Regions from separate parts of the Paragemmobacter aquarius genome, predicted to be linked through region 1. Evidence: riboswitches for the same ligand, from Rfam matches in the RefSeq annotation. Region 1 holds a riboswitch; each other region holds the start of a gene.
The links. A riboswitch is a leader RNA that binds a small molecule or an ion and turns the genes downstream of it on or off. The one in region 1 is predicted to bind cobalamin.

Region 1 (5,554 bases):
CGGTCGCCGAAGTCACTGAAGCGCAAGTGCAATCGCTGAAATCGAGTGTCCCGGCCCCTTGACCAGCTTTGTCCACCTGATCGAGGGCGACAGCGCCGAGGCCCGTCGAGCGCGCATTGCGGACCTTGCCCGCTCTTCGCGCAATCCTCCCCTCATCCTGACTGAAACGGGCGATGTCCCCTGCACCCCGCTTGACTGGCTGATGGGCCCCGGCTGCACCTGCTGCTTGCCTGATAGCCATCCGCGCCAGCGCCTGTTGCGTGCGGCCTCGCAACCGCTGGCAATGCGCATCCTCATAGACGCAGGCCCGCCCGCCGTGGCCGACCGGATCATCGCCATCCTGCGGGCGATGCCGGTGCGGTTGCACATCAGCATTCTGGGTACGTAGTCAGGAAAGCAGATGCGGCAAACCACAGTCGCAATCTTCTTCGTCTTCGGGCAGATCAACCACCAGCAACAGCCGCGTCTCGCCCGTGCCTGCGATGGGGGGTGAGCGGTGGAGGAGCCCGCAATCCTCGCCCGGCCAAAGGGTGCCGCGAAAGATGGCTGCGTCAAAGGGGGCAAGGGCGTTGTGTCTTGGGACAATTCCGTCAGCTGCGGCGGGCCCGTATTCGGTGCCGTGTCCGCGATAGGCGCACAAGAGGCGCGCCGTGATCCGGTCACAGTGGAACTTGTGGCAGGCGTTGGTCTGGATGACATCAAGACGAACCTGCACCCGCGTCGTCGCCATGACCGCGCCGAAAACCCTGGCCAGCGCGGCAGCATCTGACGCGAGCGTCTGCCGCTCTTGCGACAGAACCAGACCGGTGACGTCGCAGGCGGCATGGACTGCCGCCTCAACCTCGGTCACAGCCATTTGCGCTCGAAGACGCGGCAGCTTGTCGGGGGACACCCCCTCGATCCAGGCGGCAAAGCCCGGATCGCGCTGCCTGCGCCATAGCGCTGCGGCGACACCCGGTTCGTGGATGCGCCCAAGGCCCTCCGAGTGGTCAGAGGCGGCCACCCAGACAGCGCGCGGGCGGGGTTTGCGAAGCGCGCCCGTCATGCCGCCTTCGCATTCCACTGCGGGAAAGGATCGGTAAGCTTGCTCCACGCTTGCGGGGTAAAATCACAGGTGGTGACAAGGGCTGCGTTCAGCGCGGCACAAATCGCCTCTCGGTCAAGGTCCGCGCCGATAAAGACGATCTCTTGCCGCCGGTCGCCCCAGGGTTCGGCCCATTTCGAAGCAATTTCGGCCTGCGCCTCGGGGTGCTTGGGCAGCCGTTCCGCGGGGACGCTTGCCCACCAGCGCCCCAAGGGCGTGACTGATGACATGGCCCCGGCCAGGCTGAACTCGGCCACCCAATCGGGCCGCGTGGCGATCCAGAAATGCCCTTTGGCGCGGATCACGCCCGGCAGGGGACCGTTCAGCACGGCATGGATTTTGGCCGGATCAAAGGGTTCGCGAGCGTGGTAGACGAAAGAGGAGATCCCGTATTCCTCGGTTTCCGGCGTGTGGTTGGCGAAGCCATAAAGCTCCTTGGCCCACATCGGATGTTCGTGCGCGGTGTCGAAATCAAAGAGCCCTGTGTCGAAGATCTGATTCGGGTCCACGCGCGAATGGCTGGTTTCGATCACCTTTGCATCAGGGTTCAGCGCCCGGATGATCTTGCGGGCGGCATCGACCTGGGCGGGCGTGGCGTCGCCCACTTTGTTCAGCACGACGACGTCGGCGAATTCCATTTGCTCGGTCAGCAGGTTCACCAGGCTGCGCGTATCCTGATCACCAAGGCTCTCGCCCCGGTCGGCCAGAAAGTCATGGCTGGAGAAATCGCGGAGCAGGTTCACGGCATCTACGACCGTGACCATGGTATCCAGCCGCGCCACATCTGACAGGCTAATGTCATTCTTATCGCGAAAATCAAAGGTCGCGGCGACGGGAAGCGGCTCGGCAATGCCTGTGCTTTCGATCAGCAGATAGTCGAACCGCCCCTCGGACGCCAGCCGCCGCACCTCAGTCAACAGGTCGTCGCGCAGAGTGCAGCAAATGCAACCATTGGTCATCTCGACCAATTTTTCCTCTGACCGGCTCAATTCTGCCCCTTCGCGGATGAGGTCGGCGTCGATGTTCACCTCGGACATGTCGTTGACGATCACCGCCACGCGGCGGCCGTCGCGGTTGTTCAGGACGTGGTTCAGAAGCGTGGTCTTCCCGGCCCCCAGAAAGCCGGACAGGACGGTGACGGGAAGTCGGGGGTCGGTTTGGCTAAGGTGCATGGCTCACTCTGTTATGTTATACTATAACAAATCTACTTAGAGCGAATCAGAAGGAACTGCAATGTCGTTTGGCGGGTGTGCCCGGTCGGAATGCGGATTGACCACGCCCACAGGAGGCGGCATCTTCGGGCACGATGGTTCCCGGCCAAACCACGCGCGGCCGGGTGAAAAGGGAATACGGTGTGGTGTAGGCATTAGCCGCCAATTCCGTGACTGCCCCCGCAACTGTAAGCGGCGAGCGACCCCCGATGCCACTGGCCTTTTACAGGCTGGGAAGGCGGGGAAAGCCCAGACCCGCGAGTCAGGAGACCTGCCATCGAAGTCAGCAACCACCGGGCGGGGTGCCCCGGAAGGAGTCTTCGATGGACGATAGACCGCGGCGGCCTGCGGGTACGCCTGCCTATTCCGTGGTGCAATCCGCGCCGCATCAGATTTTGGTCTGCAAGGCCTGCAAGCACAGGGGCAGCAGTTGCGCGCCGGGCTTTGCCCTGCTGAAAAGGCTGCGCGCGGCCATTGCGGCGGCAGGTCTTGGCGATGAATTCGAAGTGTCCGGGACCGCCTGCCTTGCAGGCTGCGTGCCGGACCATGGCGGGGCTTGTGTGGTCGGCTGGCGGGCCAATGCCAAGGCGACCTGGCTGTTTGGCGACATTGATCCGGCCCAGCCGATTGATGATCTTGTGGAATTCTCGCGACTCTATGCGGCTGTCGATGACGGCTGGATGAGCGGTCGCGATTGCCCCCCGCGCCTTTGTGACAACACGCTGGCGAGAATACCGGCGGCCCTGATTGTCACCCGCGAAGGGGCGATCCAGTGACGGCCCAAAAGCCCGCCGTGGAATTGACAGGTGTCTCATGGGGGCCCAAGGGGCGGCCTGACATCCTGTCCGACATCAGCTTTGCCGTGCCGCACGGGCAGATCATGGCGATCTGCGGGGCCAATGGTGCGGGCAAGTCTTCGCTGCTCCGCCTCATTTACCGCCATCAGTCCCCGCGGAAAGGCACCGTGCGTTTGATCGGCCGCGATATCTGGGCGATGGGCGCCCCCGAGGCCGCGCGCAACCTTGCCGCCGTGCTGCAGGAACAGCCCACGGATTTCGCCCTGACCGCCCGGCAGATCGTGGCACTGGGTCGTTTGCCGCATCGCAGGGGGTGGGGCGCGGCCCTTTCCACCGCCGGGTTCGAAGATGCCGCGATCATCGAGGGCGCCATTCTGCGGATGGACCTGTACGGTATGGCCGACCGCGCCTTTGGCACCCTGTCGGGGGGCGAGCGTCAGCGGGTGATGGTGGCACGTGCGCTGGCGCAGCAACCGCGCGTGATTGTGCTGGATGAACCGACCAACCATTTGGACATCCGCCATCAGTTGGAACTTCTGGCCCTGCTCAAGGGGCTGGGACTGACCGTTATCGCTACGCTGCATGACCTGACCCTTGCAGCCGAATTCTCTGAACGCGTGCTGATCCTGCGCGATGGCCGCGTCCTCGCCGACGGACCGCCCGATCAAGCGCTGTCGGAAGCCACCCTTGCCGATGCGTTCCACGTCAAGGCGCGCATTGACCGAACCGGGCCAAGCCCGCGTTTCTCGTTCCAACTCTGACCCAAAGGACCCAACATGATTCGTCTCTCGCTTCTTGCACTCCTGCTATCCGCAACGACTGCCTATGCTTATCCCGTCACCGTGAAAAGCTGCGACCGCGAGGTAACGTTCGACGCCGCCCCGACCCGCGCCATCTCGAACGATGTGAACCTGACCGAAATGATGCTGGTACTGGGGCTGCGCGACACGATGATTGGCTATACTGGCATCTCCGGCTGGAAGACGCTGGACGAAGACATGCGCGCAGGGGTTGCCGAACTGCCGGAACTGTCGGCCAAATACCCAACCAAGGAAGTGCTGGCGGGGGCCGAGCCTGACTTCTTCTTCGCGGGTTGGAACTATGGCATGAAGGTCGGCGGCGAGGTCACGCCCGAGACGCTGGAACCCTTGGGCATCCAGACCTACGAGCTGACCGAAAGCTGCATCCATATCGGCCCCAAGGCCAAGTCCAGCATGGATGACATGTATGCCGACATCCTGAACCTTGGCCGCATCTTCGGGGTCGAAGAGCGCGCGCAGGCGCTGGTCGCAGGTTGGCAGGCCCGTCTGGCCAAAGTGACGGCGGGTGTGGAGCGTAGCGCGCCCTTGCGCGTGTTCGTCTATGACAGCGGCGAAGAAGCGCCCTTTACCGCCGGCGCCTATGCCATGCCGACCGCGCTGATCGAGGCCGCGGGTGGCATCAACATCATGAATGATCTGGAAAAAAGCTGGGCCGAGATCGCTTGGGAGCCCGTGGTGGAACGCAACCCCGAGGTGATCGTGATCGTCAACTACGGTGATGTGACGGCCGAACAGAAGATCGCCTTCATGAAGGAGAACCCAGCCTTCGCCAATATCGACGCGGTCAAGAACGACCGTTTCGTCGTGCTGGAATATGTTGAGGCGACCCCCGGCCCCCGCAACATCAAGGCGGTGGAAAAGCTGGTCGCTGGCTTCTGAGGGCAATAGACCATGGCTGACGCCACTGCCCTTCCGTCCCTGGCCCGCAAGATCGGGACCTGCACCGGCATCGCCCTTGCGGCGGCGGCGGTGCTGCTGGTTTCCGTCATGGTGGCGGTGTCGGTGGGGGCGGTGGCAATTCCATTGGCTACGGTCTGGGGCGTTGCGCTTGACCGCATTTTGCCGGGCATCGTGACCCCGGGCTGGAGCGCGGGCCGTGCCAACATCGTCTGGGAAATCCGATTTCCCCGCGTGGTGCTGGCTGGGCTCGTCGGGGCGGGGCTTGGGCTGGTGGGGGCGGCGTTGCAATCGGTCACGCGCAATCCGCTGGCCGACCCGCATCTGCTGGGTATCTCGTCGGGCGGAGCCTTTGGCGCGATTGCGGCGCTGTTGCACACCGGGCTGTTCCTTGGGCTGCTGACCGTGCCGCTGATGGCCTTTGGCGGTGCGCTGGTGGCGACTGTTCTGGTGCTTGGGGTTGCGCAATTGGCCGGGGCCAGCAGTGCCGACCGGCTGGTGCTGGCCGGGGTAGCCGTCAGCTTTGTCATCATGGCGGGGGCCAATATCCTGATCTTTCTGGGCGATCCGCGGGCGACCCATACGGTTGTGTTCTGGATGCTGGGCGGGCTCGGGCTGGCGCAATGGTCCCATCTGATCTGGCCGATGGCCGTGCTGCTGCCCTGTGGCTTTTGGCTTTGGGCACAAGCCGGGCGGCTGAATGCCATGAGCCTTGGCGACGAGACAGCAGCAAGCCTTGGCATC
Region 2 (5,554 bases), 140 kb from region 1:
CGACCCGGGCAGGATCACGAGCCGTGCGTCTCCGGGAATGGCCTGCCCGGGTTGCACCATCACCAGATTGACCCCCGGTTCTGCCTTGAGCGGATCAAGGTCGTCGAAATTGGCGATACGGGAAAAGCAGAGCGCGGCGATGGTCACGGCGTCATTGCCGCCAAGACCGCGCGGGCTTGACCCGATGTCCTGTGCATCTTCGGCGGGCAGGAGATGGGCCTTGGAAAACCACGGCACCACGCCAAAGCCGCGCCAGCCGGTGCGCGCCTGAATGAAGGCATAGCCGTCGTCGAACAATCGCGGATCACCGCGAAACTTGTTGATGACAAACCCCGCAACCATTCCCGCATCGCCCGCGTCGATCACCGCCTGCGTGCCCACGATCTGCGCGATCACCCCGCCTCGGTCAATGTCGCCGACCAGAACCACCGGCACATCGGCGGCGCGGGCAAAGCCCATGTTGGCAATGTCGCCCGCGCGCAGGTTCACCTCTGCCGGGCTGCCCGCGCCTTCGACGATCATCAGATCATGCGCCCCGCGCAAGCGATGGAAGCTGTCCAGCACCGCCCCCATCAACTGCGGTTTCAGCGCCGCATAATCGCGCGCCCGCGCGGTCGTCAGCCGCTTGCCCTGCACGATCACCTGCGCGCCCACCTCGGACTCGGGCTTGAGAAGCACCGGGTTCATGTCGGTCACCGGCTCCAGCCCGCAGGCTATCGCCTGCAATGCCTGCGCGCGGCCGATCTCGCCGCCATCGGCGGTGACGGCGGCATTGTTCGACATGTTCTGCGGCTTGAACGGCGCGACCGACAGCCCGCGCCGCACCGCCGCGCGACACAGTCCTGCCACCAGCATCGACTTGCCGACGTTCGACCCGCAGCCCTGGATCATCAGCGCGGGCATCGCGTCAGAACTCCACCCCCGGCTGGGCTTTTATGCCCGACCGGAACGGATGCTTGATCAGCGTCATCTCGGTTACCAGATCGGCGGCCTCGATCAATGCGTCCTTGGCGTTTCGCCCGGTCAGGCAGACATGGGTCAGCGGCGGCTTTTCCGCGCGCAAGAAGGCCAGCACCTCGTCAAGATCAAGGTAATCATAGCGCAGGGCGATGTTGATCTCGTCCAGCAGCACAAAGCGGATATCGGGGTTGCGGATCAGCTCCTTGGCCTTTTCCCAACCGGCGCGGGCGGCGGCGATGTCGCGGGCCTTGTCCTGGGTTTCCCAGGTAAAGCCTTCGCCCATCGCGTGAAACTGGCACAGGGCGCTGAAATGACCCTCGATCAGGCGCCGCTCGCCGGTGTCCCAGGCGCCCTTGATGAACTGCACCACGGCGCAGGGCATCCCATGTGCGATGCAGCGCAAGACCATGCCGAACCCGGACGAGGATTTGCCCTTGCCCGCCCCGGTATGCACGATCAAAAGCCCGCGTTCGCCTGCTTTTCCAGCCATGATCTTGTCGCGGGCGGCCTTTTTCTTGGCCATCTTGCTTGCGTGGCGGGCCAGATCGTCGGCCTGACCGGGCCCCGGGCCTTCGGTGGAGGTGTCGTTTGTGGCGGACATCGAGACGTTTCCTTGTTCTTGACAGCGCAATCCTTGTGGCAGACTACGGCATGAAGGAGTTGGTGCCTGTCTTAGGACAGGTGAAAAGGGAATGCGACAGGATTTGCGGCACGCCTTGCCGCAACCCCAAGCGCAGCCGCCCCCGCGACCGTGACCGGAAAGGTCTGCCCCACGTCACTGGCCGCAAGGTTCGGGAAGACGGGCAGCCCGCCGGGGCAGGCCTTGCGCCCGCCTTGAGATCCGCAAGCCGGGAGACCTGCCAGCTCCAGAACTGAAACGCGCGGACGGGGTGTTCCGCGACCTTCGGAGTTTGGGCGCATCACGCCCATGCCGCAGGCTGCCCCGTGCGACACTTACGGGAGAGGCCATGACGACTGTCTTGCATGTCTGCACCACCTGCCGCGCTGGTCAGCCGCTGCCCGACGGGCAAACCGCCCCCGGTCAAACCCTGTTTGACACGGTCGCGCAGTCGGGCCTGCCCGACGGCGTGACCCTGCGCGCGGTGGAATGTCTGTCGGCCTGCGATCATGGTTGTGCGATCGCGCTCAGCAAAGCAGGCGGCTGGTCTTATGTCTATGGCCGGATGACCACCGATGACGTGCCCGAAATCCTGCGCGGGGCCGGGCTGTTTGCCGGCTCTGCCGATGGTATCGTGCCCTGGCGCGACCGCCCCACCATCTTTCGCAAGCAAACGCTTGCCCGCATTCCCCCGCTGGAGACCTGATCCATGACCGACCTGACCAAAATCCCCGTCACCGTCATCACCGGCTTTCTGGGGGCAGGCAAGACCACGCTGATCCGCCACCTGATGCAAAACCCGCAAGGCAAGCGTCTGGCGATCCTGGTCAACGAGTTCGGCACGGTGGGGGTGGATGGCGACATCCTGAAATCCTGCGCCGATGAAAACTGCCCGGTGGAAAACATCGTCGAGCTGGCCAATGGCTGTATCTGCTGCACCGTGGCCGATGATTTCATCCCCACGATCGAGGCGCTGATGGCAATGCCGGTGCGCCCTGATCACATCCTCATCGAAACCTCGGGCCTTGCACTGCCGAAACCGCTTCTCAAGGCGTTCGACTGGCCCGCGATCCGGTCAAGGATCACCGTTGACGGCGTGATTGGCCTGGCCGATGCCGAGGCGGTGGCAGCCGGGCGCTTCGCCCCCGATGTGGCGGCGGTGGATGCGCAACGTGCTGCGGATGACAGCATCGACCACGAAACCCCCCTGTCCGAGGTGTTCGAGGATCAGATCCTGTGCGCCGACTTGATCCTGCTGACCAAGGCCGATCTGGCAGGCGAGGTGGGGCTGACCGCCGCCCGCGGCGTGATCGAGGCCGAGATGTCGCGCAAGGTGGCGATCCTGCCTGTGACGGATGGCCGGATCGACCCGCGCCTCATCCTGGGCCTTAACGCCGCTGCCGAGGATGACATCGCCGCGCGCCCCAGCCATCACGACGGCGAGGATGACCACGAGCACGAGGATTTCGACAGCGTGGTGATCGATCTGCCCGAAATCACCGACCCCGACGATTTGGCCCTGCGCATCCAGCGTCTGGCGCGCAATCAGCACATCCTGCGCGTCAAGGGCCATGTCGCTGTGACGGGCAAGCCGATGCGTCTGCTGGTCCAGGCGGTCGGAGAGCGGGTGCGCCACCAATATGACCGACCGTGGGGTGATGGGCCGCGCCAGTCGCGGCTGGTGGTGATCGCGGAACATCACCACATCGACCCTGCCGCGATCCGCGCCGCGCTGGAGGCATAAGGACCCGCGATGCACGTCGTCTTTCGCGACAGTCGGGGGTTGGACACGGCCGAGGCGCCGTTTGATCCGGGGCAGGACCCTGCCGATCTGGTGGTCCTGTCGTTTTCCGACAGCGACCTTGGCGCGTTTGCGGCCGGCTGGCAGCGGGCTGGCGGCGGTCTTCCGTCCCTGCGGCTTCAAAATATTGTTGCGCTGAAACATCCCGTCTCGGTCGATACCTATGTCGAGCGGACGCTGTCGAGGGCAAAGGCAATCTTGATCCGCCTGATCGGCGGCGAAGCCTATTGGCCTTACGGCATTGCGTCGGTGCAGGACATGGCACGCAGGCGGGGGATCGCGCTGGCGGTGCTGCCTGCGGACGGGCGGGTGGACCCGGCGCTGGATACAGCCTCGACCCTGCCGGTCTCCACCTTGCGGCGGTTGCAGGATTTGTGTGACGCGGGCGGCGCGGTGGCAGCGCAGGCGGCGCTGGCGCAACTGGCGCTGGCAGCGGGGCTGTATGCCGGGCCGGTGCCGGGCGATAAACGGATGCCCGACATGGGGATCTATGACCCCGATCAGGGCGTGATCGCGGACCTGCCGCCGGGGCGGGTCGTGCTGGTGAGTTTCTATCGCAGTTATCTTACGGCGGCCGATACCGGCCCCATCGACGCGCTGATCCTTGGCCTGCGTGCGCAGGGCGTGTCTGCGGTGGGCGTCTTTGCGCCGTCGCTCAAGGCGCCGGGTTTTGCCGATTGGCTGCGCCCCGTGCTGGCGCAGGCATGTCCGCCTGCGATCATCAACGCAACCGCCTTTTCGGCGCGCGGCGATGATGGGTCCACACCGTTTGACGTGGCGGGGTGCCCGGTGTTTCAGGTAGCGCTGTCCACCGCGCGCCGCCGCGACTGGGCCGGGTCGGATCGTGGCCTGTCACCGGCAGACCTTGCGATGCATGTCGTGCTGCCCGAGGTGGACGGGCGGCTGTTCGCGGGCCTTGTGTCCTTCAAGACTGCGGCCAAACGCGATCCCGACCTGCAATTTTCGCGCTTTGCCCATCGGGCGGACCGGGACCGGGTGGCTGCCGTGGTGGCGCGGGTCATGGGCTGGCTGCGGCTGGCGCAAACGCCGGTTGACCAGCGCCGTCTGGCAGTGATCCTGTCCACCTATCCCGGTCGCCCGCATCAGATGGCGCATGCGGTGGGGTTGGATGCGCTGGCCTCGACCGAAGGCCTGCTGGCCGATCTGGGCGCGGCGGGCTATGGCGCGCGGCCATGCGCGCTGGCCCCAGCCTTGCAAAACGACACGCTGGCATGGCCGCTGAAGGACTATCTGGCCGCGCTGACCAGTCTGCCTGATCCTTTGCGCGACGCGCTGTACGGCGCGTGGAGCGCGCCCGAGGATGACCCTGCCTGCCGCGATGGCGCGTTCCATTTTGCCGCGACGAGGGCTGGGGACGTACTGGTGGCGCTGCAACCCGAACGCGGCGAGGTCGCCCTGCGCGACGGCGAATACCATGATCTGTCGCGCGTGCCCCGGCATGGCTATGTGGCGTTCTATCTGTGGCTGCGCGCGCAGGGGTTGCACGCTATCCTGCACATGGGTGCGCATGGCACGCTGGAATGGCTGCCGGGCAAATCGGTGGCGCTTTCCGCCGCCTGCTGGCCCGAGGCGCTGGTGGGCGATCTGCCGGTGATCTATCCGTTTATCGTTAACGATCCGGGCGAGGCCGCACAGGCCAAGCGGCGCATCGGCGCGCTGACCCTTGGCCACATGCCGCCGCCCTTGCGCGCCGCCGTGGTGCCCGAAGGGATGCACCGTCTGGAACGGCTATTGGACGAATATTCCACCGCCGACGGGTTGGACCCTGGTCGCCGCAACCGGCTGATCTCCGAGATCCGCAGCGAAGCGCAGGCATCTGGCGTCGAGACCGATCTGGGCATTCCAGAGGGCGCCAGCCCTGCCGAGGCGATCACCCGCATCGACCGCTTTGTCTGCGACATCAAGGAAAGCCAATATGGCGACGGGTTGCACGTGCTGGGGCGCGGCGCTTGCGGTGCGGCAGAACGCGACGGGCTGATGCGGGCTCTGGCGGGGCTTCGGGTCGCGCCGGGCCCATCAGGGTCGCCCGCGCGGGGGCGGTCTGATGTGTTGCCAACCGGGCGCAACCTGTTCGCGGTCGATCCGCGCGCCGTGCCCAGTCGGGCCGCGCAAACGCAGGGCGTCAAGCTGGCCGAGGAACTGTTGCGCCGGCA
Region 3 (5,554 bases), on a different replicon from region 1:
CCGCGCATGGCGGATTTCCTCGATCATCCGCGCCACATCGCGCGACCCGATCGGCAGATACCGCTCGCCCAACACCTCGCCCCCGGCCTGCGAAATCACCTCGCGCGCCAGCCGGTTCATCTCCCAGCCCCAGATGTAATTCGACCCCGTAAGGTAAGCCCGCCTGCCATGCGCGGGCAGCACCCAGTCGAGCAAAGGCAGCAGATGCTGGTTCGGGCAGGCATGGGTGTAAACCACATGGTCCGACGCCTCGAACCCCTCGTAAGGCACCGCATACCAAAGCGTCCCGCCGTGCTTTTCCAGCACGGGGATAACCTCTTTCCGGCTCCAGCTCGTCACGCAGCCGATCACATGGCGCGCCCCCGTATCCCTCAGGATCTCCTCGCAAAGCGGCCCGTACAGATCGACATTGCCTTCGGGGTCACGCTCTACCGGAACAAAGCTGACATCCAGCGCAGGGTCGGCGTTCACCATGGCAATCGCGGCCAAGGCACCCGTGCGGCACGCTTCGGAAATCAGCGTATAGCTGCCCGACCGCGAATATAAGAGCCCCAGTTCCACCCGCCGCTTCATGCCGCCCCGTTCCTCCCCCCGAAAATGCGACAGGCCCCGATGCAGGGAAGCGCAAAACTTCCTCGCATCATGGGGCCCGTGTGCCGCTTGGCTCTCGCCGATGTGTGACCAAGACTAGAGGCAATGCACCCGTGGTCAAGGGAAGGATGCACCAAACCGGCGGTGCATCATGACATTTGCCTAAATTTCAGGCATACGCTCCCGGGCGCAGCCTCAGCCGCGCCCGACCAGCCGCAGCAGAACCCGCACGGCGGCGGCCATGTCCTGCACCGACACCCATTCGAGCGGCCCGTGGATTTCCTGCATGCCGGTAAAGATGTTGGGCGTCGGCACCCCCATCTCGGTCAGCCGCGACCCGTCGGTGCCGCCACGTATCGGCACCGATACCGCAGCAATCCCCTCGGCCTCGCAGGCCGCCCGCGCCAACTCGACTGGCGTCATGTCCTTTTCCAGCCAATAGCGCATGTTGCGATACTGCTTGGTGATCTCGACCGAGATCACCGCCCTTGGCTCGCCCGCCTGCACCGCATCACACACGGCGCGCAACAGCGCCCCCTTCGCCGCCAACCCGTCCAGTTCGAAATCGCGCAAGATGAAGCGCAACTCGGCCTCGGCCGCCGTGCCGCCCATCTGGTAGCAATGCACGAACCCCTCGCGCCCTTCGGTCACTTCCGGCACCAGCGTGCCCTGCGGCAGCGCAGCGATGATCTTGGCCGCCAGATGCAGCGCATTGACCAGCTTGCCCTTGCCATAGCCCGGATGCGCCGACACGCCCGTGACCCGCACCACCGCGCCATCGGCGGAAAAGCTTTCATACTCGATCTCGCCCACCATCCCGCCATCCAGCGTATAGGCAAAATCGGCCCCCAGATCGGCAGGCAAACGCTTGTCCACCCCGCGCCCGATCTCCTCATCCGGTGTAAAGGCGATCCGCAGCCCCGTATGCGGAATATCCCGGTTCGCCAACAAATGCCGCGCCAGCGTCATGATGATGGCGATCCCCGCCTTGTCATCGGCCCCGAGCAGCGTTGTCCCGCTGGCGGTGATGATGTCATGCCCCAGCTTGTCTGCCAGATGGCGCGAATTCTCGGGCGAAAGCCGCAACTCCGGCGCATCGGGGAACGTGATATCCCCGCCGTTGTAGCCGCGATGCACCACAGGCTTCACGCCCGTCGCATTGAACTGCGGCGCGGTATCCATATGCGCCAGAAGCCCGATCACCGGCCCCTTTGCCGTGGCCGGAACCGTCGCCAGCACCGCGCCATATTCCGTAATCCGCACATCGGCAGCCCCGATCCCCGTCAACTCCTCGGCCAGCATCCGCGCCAGAACCCACTGGATATCCGTGCTCGGCCCCGTGGCCGATGTCTCGTCGCTCTGCGTGTCGACCCGCGCATAGCGCACCAGCCGTTCCTCAAGCTCGCGGTCGAACATCGCTCATCCCTTCCGGCGCAAAACGTAGATATCCATGATCCAACCATGCTCGGCCCGCAGCCGCTCGCGCAAGGGCGGGATCGTCGTGGCCATTTCGGCAAGCGGCCCCTCGGCCAAGACCTGCTCGGCCATGCCGACATAGGCGCCCCACCAGATATGCACGCCCGCAGGCTGCACCGAGCCGAACGAACACTCCCCGTCCAGCATGACGACCAGCGTATCCACCCCCGCAGGCCAGCCATGATCGCGCAACTGCCGCCCCGTGGTGACGGTAAAGGGCGCACCCACCTCGTTGACCGGAATGGCATGCCCCGCCGTAAGTACCTGCATCGAGGTGACCCCCGGAACGACCGTCACCACAGGCGCAGGCTTAAGCCGCGACGCGATCCGCAACGTGCTGTCATAAAGCGAAGGATCGCCCCAGACCAGCAACGCAACCGTGCGAATATCTCGCGAAAATCCCCGTCCGTCCTGAACCGTTGCAATCGCTGCAACCCAAGCCGCCGCAATCGCATCATGCCAGGCATCCACCCCTGCCAGATACCCGCCCGATACATCGCGCTTGGGCATGTCGAACACGGCCACCGGCACATCGGCCGCATGTTCGGCCAGCATCGCATGGCGCAATCCGGCAAGGTCGGATTTGTCCGGCCCCTTCTGCGGGATCAGGATCAGGTCCGCCCCCCGCATCGCCTTGATCGCCTGCAGCGTCAGATGGTCGGGGTTGCCCGTGCCGATGCCGATCAGGACCAGCTTTTCCATACCACCCTCCCTTTGGTCAGGGGGCGGAACATCCGCCCCCCGCCCGCTATACCCGTTCGCCCCGCGCCCAGACAGAGCCAGCAACCCAGCCAAGCACGGCCCATGCCACCAGCCCGACACCCAGCACGCGCGCCGCAAAGGCCGCGCCAAGCTCGGGCGGTGCCGAGCCGTAATATTCGCCCAGCGTCGGCGCACCGATGACATGCGGCAAGGCCAAAGCCACACCCGCCAACACGAACACCCATGCCTTGCGCCCGTAGCCCAGCCCCAGCAGGCCCGCCGCCGTCAACAGCGCCGTCCCCCACCACCAGACCTGCCGCGCACCAAGATCGGCGGCAACCGTTCCGGGCAGTTCGGGCGCAAGCCCCATCGCAGGTGCAAGCTGGAACACGGCAAACCCGCCGATCCCCCACAAAAGCCCCTGCACCGCCCCGATCCGCGCGCCGAAGGTCGAAGCCGCACCGAAACCCGCGATCAGGATGAAGCCGTAAGCCACGTAGATCAGCACGGTGAACAGAACCGTAAGCCCGTCCCGCGCCAATCCGCCACTCTCGCCATGCTTATGCGTCGCGTGGTCATGCCCCGCGTCCTCGCCTGACGCTTCGCCCGCATCCGCATGCACCGCATGATCCCCGCCGCCCGCGAAATGCGTCAGCGCGCCGGATTCATACTGCTCGCCGGTCAGGATAAGCGCTTGGACAAACGAAAAATGCAACAGGGCGGCAATCAGCCCTGCTGCACAACCGGCGAACACCGCGCCGGTCACCAATCTCTGGAACATCAGTTCAGTGGCAGGGGAAGCCGGTCGCGTGGCGCATGTCATGCGCCGCATCGTGCAGCGTCGCCGACTGGGCATGGCCCGCCACGAACATCAGCGCAACGCCGATGGCCATGACAGCGATGATCGAACCCGCGGCCTGTGCCAGCGTGCCCGAGGATTTCTTGACCGAAGCAAGGGTCGTCATAATGTCGTTCTCCCGACCGTCACACCCGACGGCGTATGTTTCATCCCTGCAAGGTCGGTCTCCTGGCTCGCGGGTCGTAACGGCCTTCACCTTCCCATCCCCTTGCGGGAACAGTGGTCGTCGAAGGCCGCTCGCCGCTTACAGTCGCGGGGGCGGCTGGGGCCATGGGCGCCGTATTCGGTCCGCCCCTTCCCCATTCCCGTTTCAGCCCCTGTGCTTTGCACGTTAACGGGGCACCTTGCCCTTCCATCTGCACATCAACCGCCCCTGCGGTCAAGGTGCTTTGCGGCAGATCGCAGCCCAAGCGCGACCTATCCGGGGATTCGCGCCACGGCCTTCATCCGCAACCCGCCGATTGCCCGCGCATCGGCCAGATTGCCATCAGCCGACGCTCCGTAAAGCCCCGCGAAAACCACCAGCTCGGGCAGGTCATCCGCCACCACATCGCCGAACAGATAGGCCGTCTTGCCCGCATCCCTGAACGCCACCGTCGATGCCCGCGCACAACCGGACATGCAGTCGACCAGCGCCACCTCGGCCAGCCCGCCCAGCGCCTCGCGCAGGGTCTCGGCAAACCCCGCCCGCCCCAGCGCGCAACTGCCGCAGACAGTGATCTTCACGCACCATCCCCCGCAAGCGGACCGTATAGAATCAATCCCGGCAACAGCCCCGGCCCCTCGGCCAGCAGCGCCGCCAGCCCCGCGATCGTCGTCCGCGTCAGCCGTTGCTCCGGATGCCCAACCGACTCGGCCAGCATCGCCGGAGTATCCCCCGGCAACCCGTGCGCCATAAGCCCCGCACACATCGCCCCGAACGTGCGCTTGCCCATGAACACCACCGTCGTCGCCAGCGGGTCCGCCAGCGCGGCCCAGTTCAAATCCGCGGGCAGCCCCCCCGTCACATCCGCGCCGGTCAGAAACTGCACCCGCCGCGCCGTCAGCCGCCGCGTCAACGGTATCCCCGCCGCCGCCGCCGCCGCACTCGCACTCGTCACCCCCGGAATGATCTCATAAGGAATCCCCGCTGCCTGCAAAGCGTCGGTCTCCTCCTCGAGCCGCCCGAACAACCCGCAATCGCCCGACTTCAGCCGCACCACCCGCGCGCCCGTGGCGGCATATTCCACCAGCAAACGGCTGACATGGTCCTGCTTGGGCGATGCACGCCCCGCCCGCTTGCCCACACCGACCAGATCGGCCCCGTCGCGCGCGTGGCCCAAGATCGGCCCCGAGGACAGGTCGTCGAACAGCACCGCATCCGCCTCCCTTAACCGCGCCACGGCCTTGAGCGTCAGCAGTTCCGGATCGCCAGGACCCGAGGATACGAAAGAGACGAAGCCCGTCATGTGGCCTCCGCAATCAAGTGAAAGAACGTCCCCGTCACGCGCCCGCCGCCCCCGAACGCAGCCCATGACCCGGTTTCGGCCACCTCGGCCCCCGTCGCATCGACCACCCGCGCCAGCGCCGCATCGGGCTGCGCCAATATCGTCGCGTAATGGAATTCATGCCCGCGCAACCGCGCGCCCGCGCCATGCCCCGGCGTTTCGGTCAGGGTCTCGGCCAAGCGGTAGCCAAGATGCATCCGCCGCTTGGCGAAACTCGTCTCCAGCCCCAGCAATCCGGCCATCTCGTGCCGCGTCCCGTCCGCCGCCACCAGCCCCGCGCCCAGCGCCATGTAGCCGCCGCATTCGCCATGCACCGCCCGCGTCCGCGCGAAAGCCCGCAACCCCGCACGGAAATTCGACGCCGCAGCCAGCCGCCCCGCGTGCAATTCCGGGTATCCCCCCGGCACCCAGCACACATCCGCGCTGTCATCAGGCGCTT
Region 4 (5,554 bases), 140 kb from region 1:
CAACCCGCCACCCGGGCCAGATCATCGGCGCGGCCAGCGTCTAGTGCCAACTGCGCGCGCATTGCATCCGCCCAGCCCGTATCGGAGATCGCCTGCCGTCCGATCTCGATTGCCGGGCCAGAGACGGCCCAAGGCCCAGCCATCCGCGCCAGCGCCGCAATGTCGCTATCGGCCCCAAAGGCGAAGCCAAGCCGCAAGCCTGCCAGCCCGTAAAACTTACCAAAAGACCTCAGGATTAGCAGGTTATCCTGCCCTGCCCGCGGCAAAAGCGAAAGCCCGGGGGAGATGTCACCAAAGCTTTCGTCCACCACCAGAAACCCAACCTTTCGGGACAGGGTAAGCAAATCGTGCGGGGTATGGCGGCGCCCGTCGGGTTTATTGGGGTTCACCACCACGGCAAGGCTGGCACTGTGCAGGGCTTCTGGCGTGCTGACATTGGCAACATCCCAGCCTGCCTGTGACAGACACGCCGCGTGTTCGTTATAGGTCGGCCCCAGCACTGCCGCACGCCCGGCGGGCCGCAACAAGGGCATTAGTTGAATAGCCGCCTGCGCGCCCGCAAGCGCTATTCCGGCCGCTTGATCTGATGCTCCCCATGCGCGCGCCGCCTGCGCCACCAAACCCGCCTGACTTGCCCGAGTCGGCAGGCTGCGCCAACAGTCCGGGTCAAGCAGGGGCAATGGCCAAGGGCGGCGGTTGATACCCGTGCACAGGTCAATCCAGTCGCCCGTGCCGAAAACGGCCATCGCCTGATCCAGATTTCCGCCGTGATCGCGCATAGATGTGCTCCTTGTCATTCGCCCAAGGTGGCCAGATGATGAACACCTCGCAACCCAGCCTCACGCAATGCCGCCATACCATGGCGCGGCAGAGCGCCCGGGGCAAAGATCAGCGCCCGCGCCGCACCCGAATGCGACATCATCCACCCAAGCGCCCCCAGATCGTGTGCAAGCCGTTCGGTCGGGTCCTCCGACGGGCCGCGAAGGGCAACGCAGCGCGCCGCACTCTCGCTGGCAAGAGCGGCACGGGTGGCCAGCGGGGCCTCGGCCTGCCAACGCTCCAGAAGGTCCGATACGTCGGCATATGCCAGATCGCCCGCTTGCGTCGGCCGTGCTGGACCCCAAAACCCGGCCAGCAGGTGCGCGCGCGGCTGCGGCGACAATCGCGCCAGAACCCGCCCCTGACGCGAGGCCCACAAGAGCCGCGAAGGTTGGGCGAACATCAGCGGATCGCTGGCTCCTTCGGCGGCCACACAAGCCCGCGCCAGAGACAGCGGCGCAAGCGCCCGCCCAGCAAAGGCCGCGACCCCCAGCAGACCAGCGGTGGACATGCCAGTGCCCAGGCCAGGCGGATAAGGCACCCGCAGTAGGGTCCGCCCCGGTGGCAATCCACCAAGCGCCCGCGCAAACCGCGCCAGCAACGCCGGATCCATTGGGCCATGCGTCACCGACTGACACGCCAGCCCGACACCCGCACGCCAGCGCGCAATCACCCGCGGACCGGCAGGCGTCAGCGTGATCAGCGCCACTGGGCCAGCTGGCCCCAGCCGCCCCTGCATCCATTCGCCGAAATGGCAGGGCACCGAAATCGGTCTAGGCACGCCGCCCCCAGCGTTCGGCAAAAACAAGATCGGCCAGTGGAACCCGCTGGGCCCAGCCTTTCGCTTGCAACTCGGGCTCGGAATAAAGCGCATCGACATGGCCAAGGCACAGCCACGCCACCGCGCTGACATGATTGGGCAGATCCAACAGTTGCTGCATGTCGGCGGGGTCAAAGATGCTGACCCAACCGACGCCAATCCCTTCGGCCCTTGCCGCCAGCATCAGGTTCTGCACAGCGCATACAGTGGAATAGACATCCATCTGCGGTTGATGCGTGCGCCCCAACACCACTGGGCCACCCCGGCTGTGATCGCATGTGACACACAGGCTTATGGGTGCGGTCAGTATGCCCTCCAGTTTGAGCGACGAATAAAGCGCACGGCGGTCTTCGGGAAACATCGCCTGTGCCTCGGCATTGGCCTTGGCAAATGCCGTCTGCGCCCGAAGCTTTACTGCCTCTGACCGGATCACGATGAAATTCCAAGGCTGCGACAGCCCGACGGAGGGCGCATGATGCGCTGCTGTCAGCAGGCGCAACAGTGTGGCGTCGTTAATTGGGCGGTCGGTAAACTGACTGCGTACGTCGCGGCGGGTGTGAATCGCGCGATATACGGCAGCGCGCTCGGCCTCGGCAAACGGCCCGGCATCAGTCAAGAACGGTTCGGCGGTCATAGTCTTCCCCTGCACAGAAACGGGACCTGCGCCGGCCATCGCCCGCCCCGGTTTCGTCTGGCCGGTCTTCTGACTTGGCTTCATCCGGAACCACGCCTTCCCGAACCTTTCGGCCAGTGGCATTTGTGGTCCCGTCCACTTTACAGCGTTGGGCACGTCGCGGAGTTGCACCGCGTTCCCGATTATCCCCTCGCCAAGACGAAGGGCACCAGACAACAACTGGCTTAATCCCACTGAAACGCGCGCGCAACTGCACATCGGAGGGACGCCATCTCCAAGAACGCCATAGCTTGTGTGGCGGTAACTGACAAATCGGACTTGGGCGTTTCTCATGATTTTGTTGCGGTCCAAATGCTGCAACTTCGCCTTTTGGGTAGCTTGCCGTTAGCAAACAAGAAAGAACGCGTTTCAGAGGATCGAAATTTGTTTGCTCTGCAAAAACAAAAAGCCGTACTGCGACTTCGGTTCGCGGTTTCAATTGGGAGAGGTATCACCTCCGAATTTCTCCGGCCAAAACAGCACGGCCATGAACTGCAAGCGTCGCCGTGAACCTCGGACAACCCAACTGCCGGATGACGTCTACGATGCGTGCGTCGTAAGCAGCCTGCCCGATGAGGCGACAAAGGTCAGAGGCATGAAATTCCCGGTTGGAACTCGGCGCGGCGCGGATCTGGTCATGAAATTCCTGCATCTTGGGATCTTCTTTGGCCAACGGTTCTGGCTCAGATGAAGCTTTTGGAGCCGTGCTTGACGAACCGGTCCGCCAACGGCGCATGAACCCGAGTGTCGCGTAGCCCTTAAATGCGGTATGCGAAAGTCAACAAAATCAAAGGGGCGGCTTTGCCATTAAATATGGTATCTTGCCTTTAAATTCGACATTCTTGCCATTAAAGCTGACACAGGGTGCGCGGGGTTGGACGGTTGGCAGCGATAGTGGGTAATGACGAAGACTGTGGCGATTCTGGTGTTGAGGCGCTGCGCCGGGCATCGGTCCTTCGACCGCTTGTACAGGCGTATCTCAGCCGCACCGGGAGCTTGGAGAGCGGCATACGTGATGCAGTCTGGGAGCTTGGCGTCAGCAAGACCACTGTCTGGCGCTGGATTCGACGACTTGCGGAAGAAGGTGGCCGGACAAGCGCTCTTGTTCCCCGCAAACGCGGCCGACCCACGGGGTCGGTCATGGTGCCCGCTGATGTCGAAGGTATAATCGAAGACCATTTGACTCGATACTACCTTCGGCGAGAACGCCCCAGCCTGGCGCGAGTTGTGACAGAAATCCGCAGTGCCTGCCTTGAGAGTGGGTTTCAGCCGCCGACGCGCCGCACCGTTCAGCGGCGGCTTGATGCGATGGATGCCCGCGAAGTCATGAAAGCACGCGAGGGCGCAAAGGCAGCGCGCCAAAGGTTTGCGCCGGTGACGGGAAGGAACAGATCAGTACGACCGCTGGACGTTGTGCAGATCGATCACACACCAGCGGACATCATCCTTGTCGACAGTTTCGAGCGCAAACCCATCGGCCGGCCTTGGGTGACCTTGGCGATCGATATCGCCACGCGCATGGTGACGGGATACCACGTCAGCTTCGAGGCGCCGTCTCGCCTTTCGGTGGCCCTTTGCCTAACGCGGGCTGTTGCGCCCAAAGCAGAGTTTCTGGCCGACCTCGAGTGTAGTGTCCCGTGGCCCGCGCAGGGCAAGCCGGACAGCATTCACGTCGACAATGGTCGCGATTTTCGGTCACGCGCCTTTCAATCGGCCTGCGCCGAATGGGGGATCAATCTGGTCTATCGCCCGCCGGGGAGCCCTCACTTTGGTGGGCATGTCGAGCGGCTGATCGGGACCATGATGGGCGCGGTGCATCTCTTGCCAGGAACAACGCAGTCGTCGGTCGCGGCCAAGGGCGGCTATAACGCGGAAGCCATGGCGGCGATGACTTTGCGAGAGTTTGATCGGTGGTTTGCCTTGGAAATCTGTCGCTACAACAACAGCATTCATTCGAGCCTTGGCTGCACACCTGTCGCCAAGTGGGAAGCGCTCGCCGGGGAGATGTCCGGCGACATCCCTTTCGACATGGAGGCGTTTCGGGTGAGTTTCCTGCCAAGTGAGCTGCGGCAAGTACGTCGTGACGGCATCCATCTGTTCGACCTGCGCTACTGGTCCGACGCCCTCGCGGGCTATGTCGGTCGCCAGGACGGAAAGGTGGTCGTCCGCTACGATCCCCGCGATCTCTCGTCCGTCTGGATCGAACTGGACGGCGACAGATGTGTCGAGGCCCGGTACCGCAACCTTGAAATCCCGCCGGTGTCGCTCTGGGAATACCGGGAGGCCATGCAAAAGGCACGGGCCATGGGCAAAGTGGGCACGAATGAATTGGTCCTTGCCGAATTGATCCGGCAGCAACGCCAAATCGAGGGTGAGAGCCGCGCGCTGACCAAGGCAGAGCGCCGATCCCGTGAAAGGAGTTCTTCGATGAAGGGTCTGGCCGCCGATGATCGGGTGTCGGAGGGGCTGCGACCAGTCGACACCGGTGATACATCGCGCCCCATGTTTAAGGTGGAGCGCTGGTGAATTGAGGACAGAAACAGAAGCAGACGGCCGCATCGCCCTCATTCAATCGGATATCTGGATCGGCTTTCCGCGGGCGGAACAAGTGCTGGACCGGCTGCAAGGCCTTATCGAGATGCCACGGCAGACTCGAATGCCGGGCCTTCTCGTGCATGGGGCCTCTGGCATCGGGAAGACGATGATCGCCCGCAACCTGTCGCGCAGGTACGCGCCGGAATACGATCCGGAATCAGGTATCACGCGCACTCCGCTGCTTCTTTTGCAGGCACCACCAGCGCCGGACGAGCGGCGGTTCTACATGCACATCCTCGCTGCCGTCGGCGCTCCGTCATCAGCGTTAAGCTTGCGGGCCCAAAGCGTCGCTTCGCTTGAGGTCCGCGTTGTTGGCCTTCTTCGCGACCTCGGGCTTCGGATGATCATGATTGACGAAGTCCACAACCTCCTCGCGGGAACCCATCGCGAACAACGCCGCTTCCTGAATGTTCTGCGTTATCTCAGCAATGAACTCGAGGCATCGCTGGTTTGCTTTGGAGTCAGCGAAGCGGTCGATGCCATTCGCGGCGATGTCCAACTCGCGCGACGCCTGGATGAACACCACCTGCCAAACTGGCGCGACGATGCCGAGTTCTCGGACATGATCCAGACCCTGATCGCGGCCATGCCGCTCGCGAAGAAGTCCAATCTGAAGGTCAAATCGCTCAAGCAGATACTGGCGCTGA

Region 2: it holds a riboswitch for cobalamin, as region 1 does, so the genes downstream of both, HYN69_RS19285 (DUF1636 family protein) here and HYN69_RS20010 (DUF1636 family protein) in region 1, are expected to answer to the same signal.
Region 3: it holds a riboswitch for cobalamin, as region 1 does, so the genes downstream of both, HYN69_RS05205 (CbtB domain-containing protein) here and HYN69_RS20010 (DUF1636 family protein) in region 1, are expected to answer to the same signal.
Region 4: it holds a riboswitch for cobalamin, as region 1 does, so the genes downstream of both, bluB (5,6-dimethylbenzimidazole synthase) here and HYN69_RS20010 (DUF1636 family protein) in region 1, are expected to answer to the same signal.

What each region holds. Positions count from the first base shown of each region.
Region 1 is NZ_CP028920.1:155,438-160,991, forward strand. Features, by position in the region: gene HYN69_RS19990 (hypothetical protein) at 1-62, shown strand, start outside; gene HYN69_RS19995 (hypothetical protein) at 59-388, shown strand; gene HYN69_RS20000 (DUF1826 domain-containing protein) at 389-1,045, opposite strand; gene HYN69_RS20005 (GTP-binding protein) at 1,042-2,256, opposite strand; cobalamin riboswitch at 2,375-2,588, shown strand; gene HYN69_RS20010 (DUF1636 family protein) at 2,619-3,071, shown strand; gene HYN69_RS20015 (ABC transporter ATP-binding protein) at 3,068-3,853, shown strand; gene HYN69_RS20020 (ABC transporter substrate-binding protein) at 3,869-4,792, shown strand; gene HYN69_RS20025 (FecCD family ABC transporter permease) at 4,805-5,554, shown strand, end outside.
Region 2 is NZ_CP028920.1:11,098-16,651, reverse strand. Features, by position in the region: gene HYN69_RS19295 (cobyric acid synthase) at 1-903, opposite strand, end outside; gene cobO (cob(I)yrinic acid a,c-diamide adenosyltransferase) at 908-1,561, opposite strand; cobalamin riboswitch at 1,605-1,839, shown strand; gene HYN69_RS19285 (DUF1636 family protein) at 1,929-2,285, shown strand; gene cobW (cobalamin biosynthesis protein CobW) at 2,289-3,323, shown strand; gene cobN (cobaltochelatase subunit CobN) at 3,333-5,554, shown strand, end outside.
Region 3 is NZ_CP028918.1:1,071,964-1,077,517, reverse strand. Features, by position in the region: gene HYN69_RS05225 (transporter substrate-binding protein) at 1-573, opposite strand, end outside; gene pepT (peptidase T) at 787-2,007, opposite strand; gene cobF (precorrin-6A synthase (deacetylating)) at 2,011-2,769, opposite strand; gene HYN69_RS05210 (CbtA family protein) at 2,816-3,550, opposite strand; gene HYN69_RS05205 (CbtB domain-containing protein) at 3,555-3,734, opposite strand; cobalamin riboswitch at 3,770-3,990, opposite strand; gene HYN69_RS05200 (DUF1636 family protein) at 4,046-4,354, opposite strand; gene cobA (uroporphyrinogen-III C-methyltransferase) at 4,351-5,076, opposite strand; gene HYN69_RS05190 (cobyrinate a,c-diamide synthase) at 5,073-5,554, opposite strand, start outside.
Region 4 is NZ_CP028920.1:17,389-22,942, forward strand. Features, by position in the region: partial or broken gene HYN69_RS19300 (threonine-phosphate decarboxylase) at 1-779, opposite strand, end outside; gene HYN69_RS19305 (propanediol utilization protein) at 794-1,600, opposite strand; gene bluB (5,6-dimethylbenzimidazole synthase) at 1,593-2,273, opposite strand; cobalamin riboswitch at 2,316-2,501, opposite strand; partial or broken gene HYN69_RS21595 (hypothetical protein) at 2,764-2,958, opposite strand; gene HYN69_RS19320 (Mu transposase C-terminal domain-containing protein) at 3,453-4,838, shown strand; gene HYN69_RS19325 (TniB family NTP-binding protein) at 4,840-5,554, shown strand, end outside.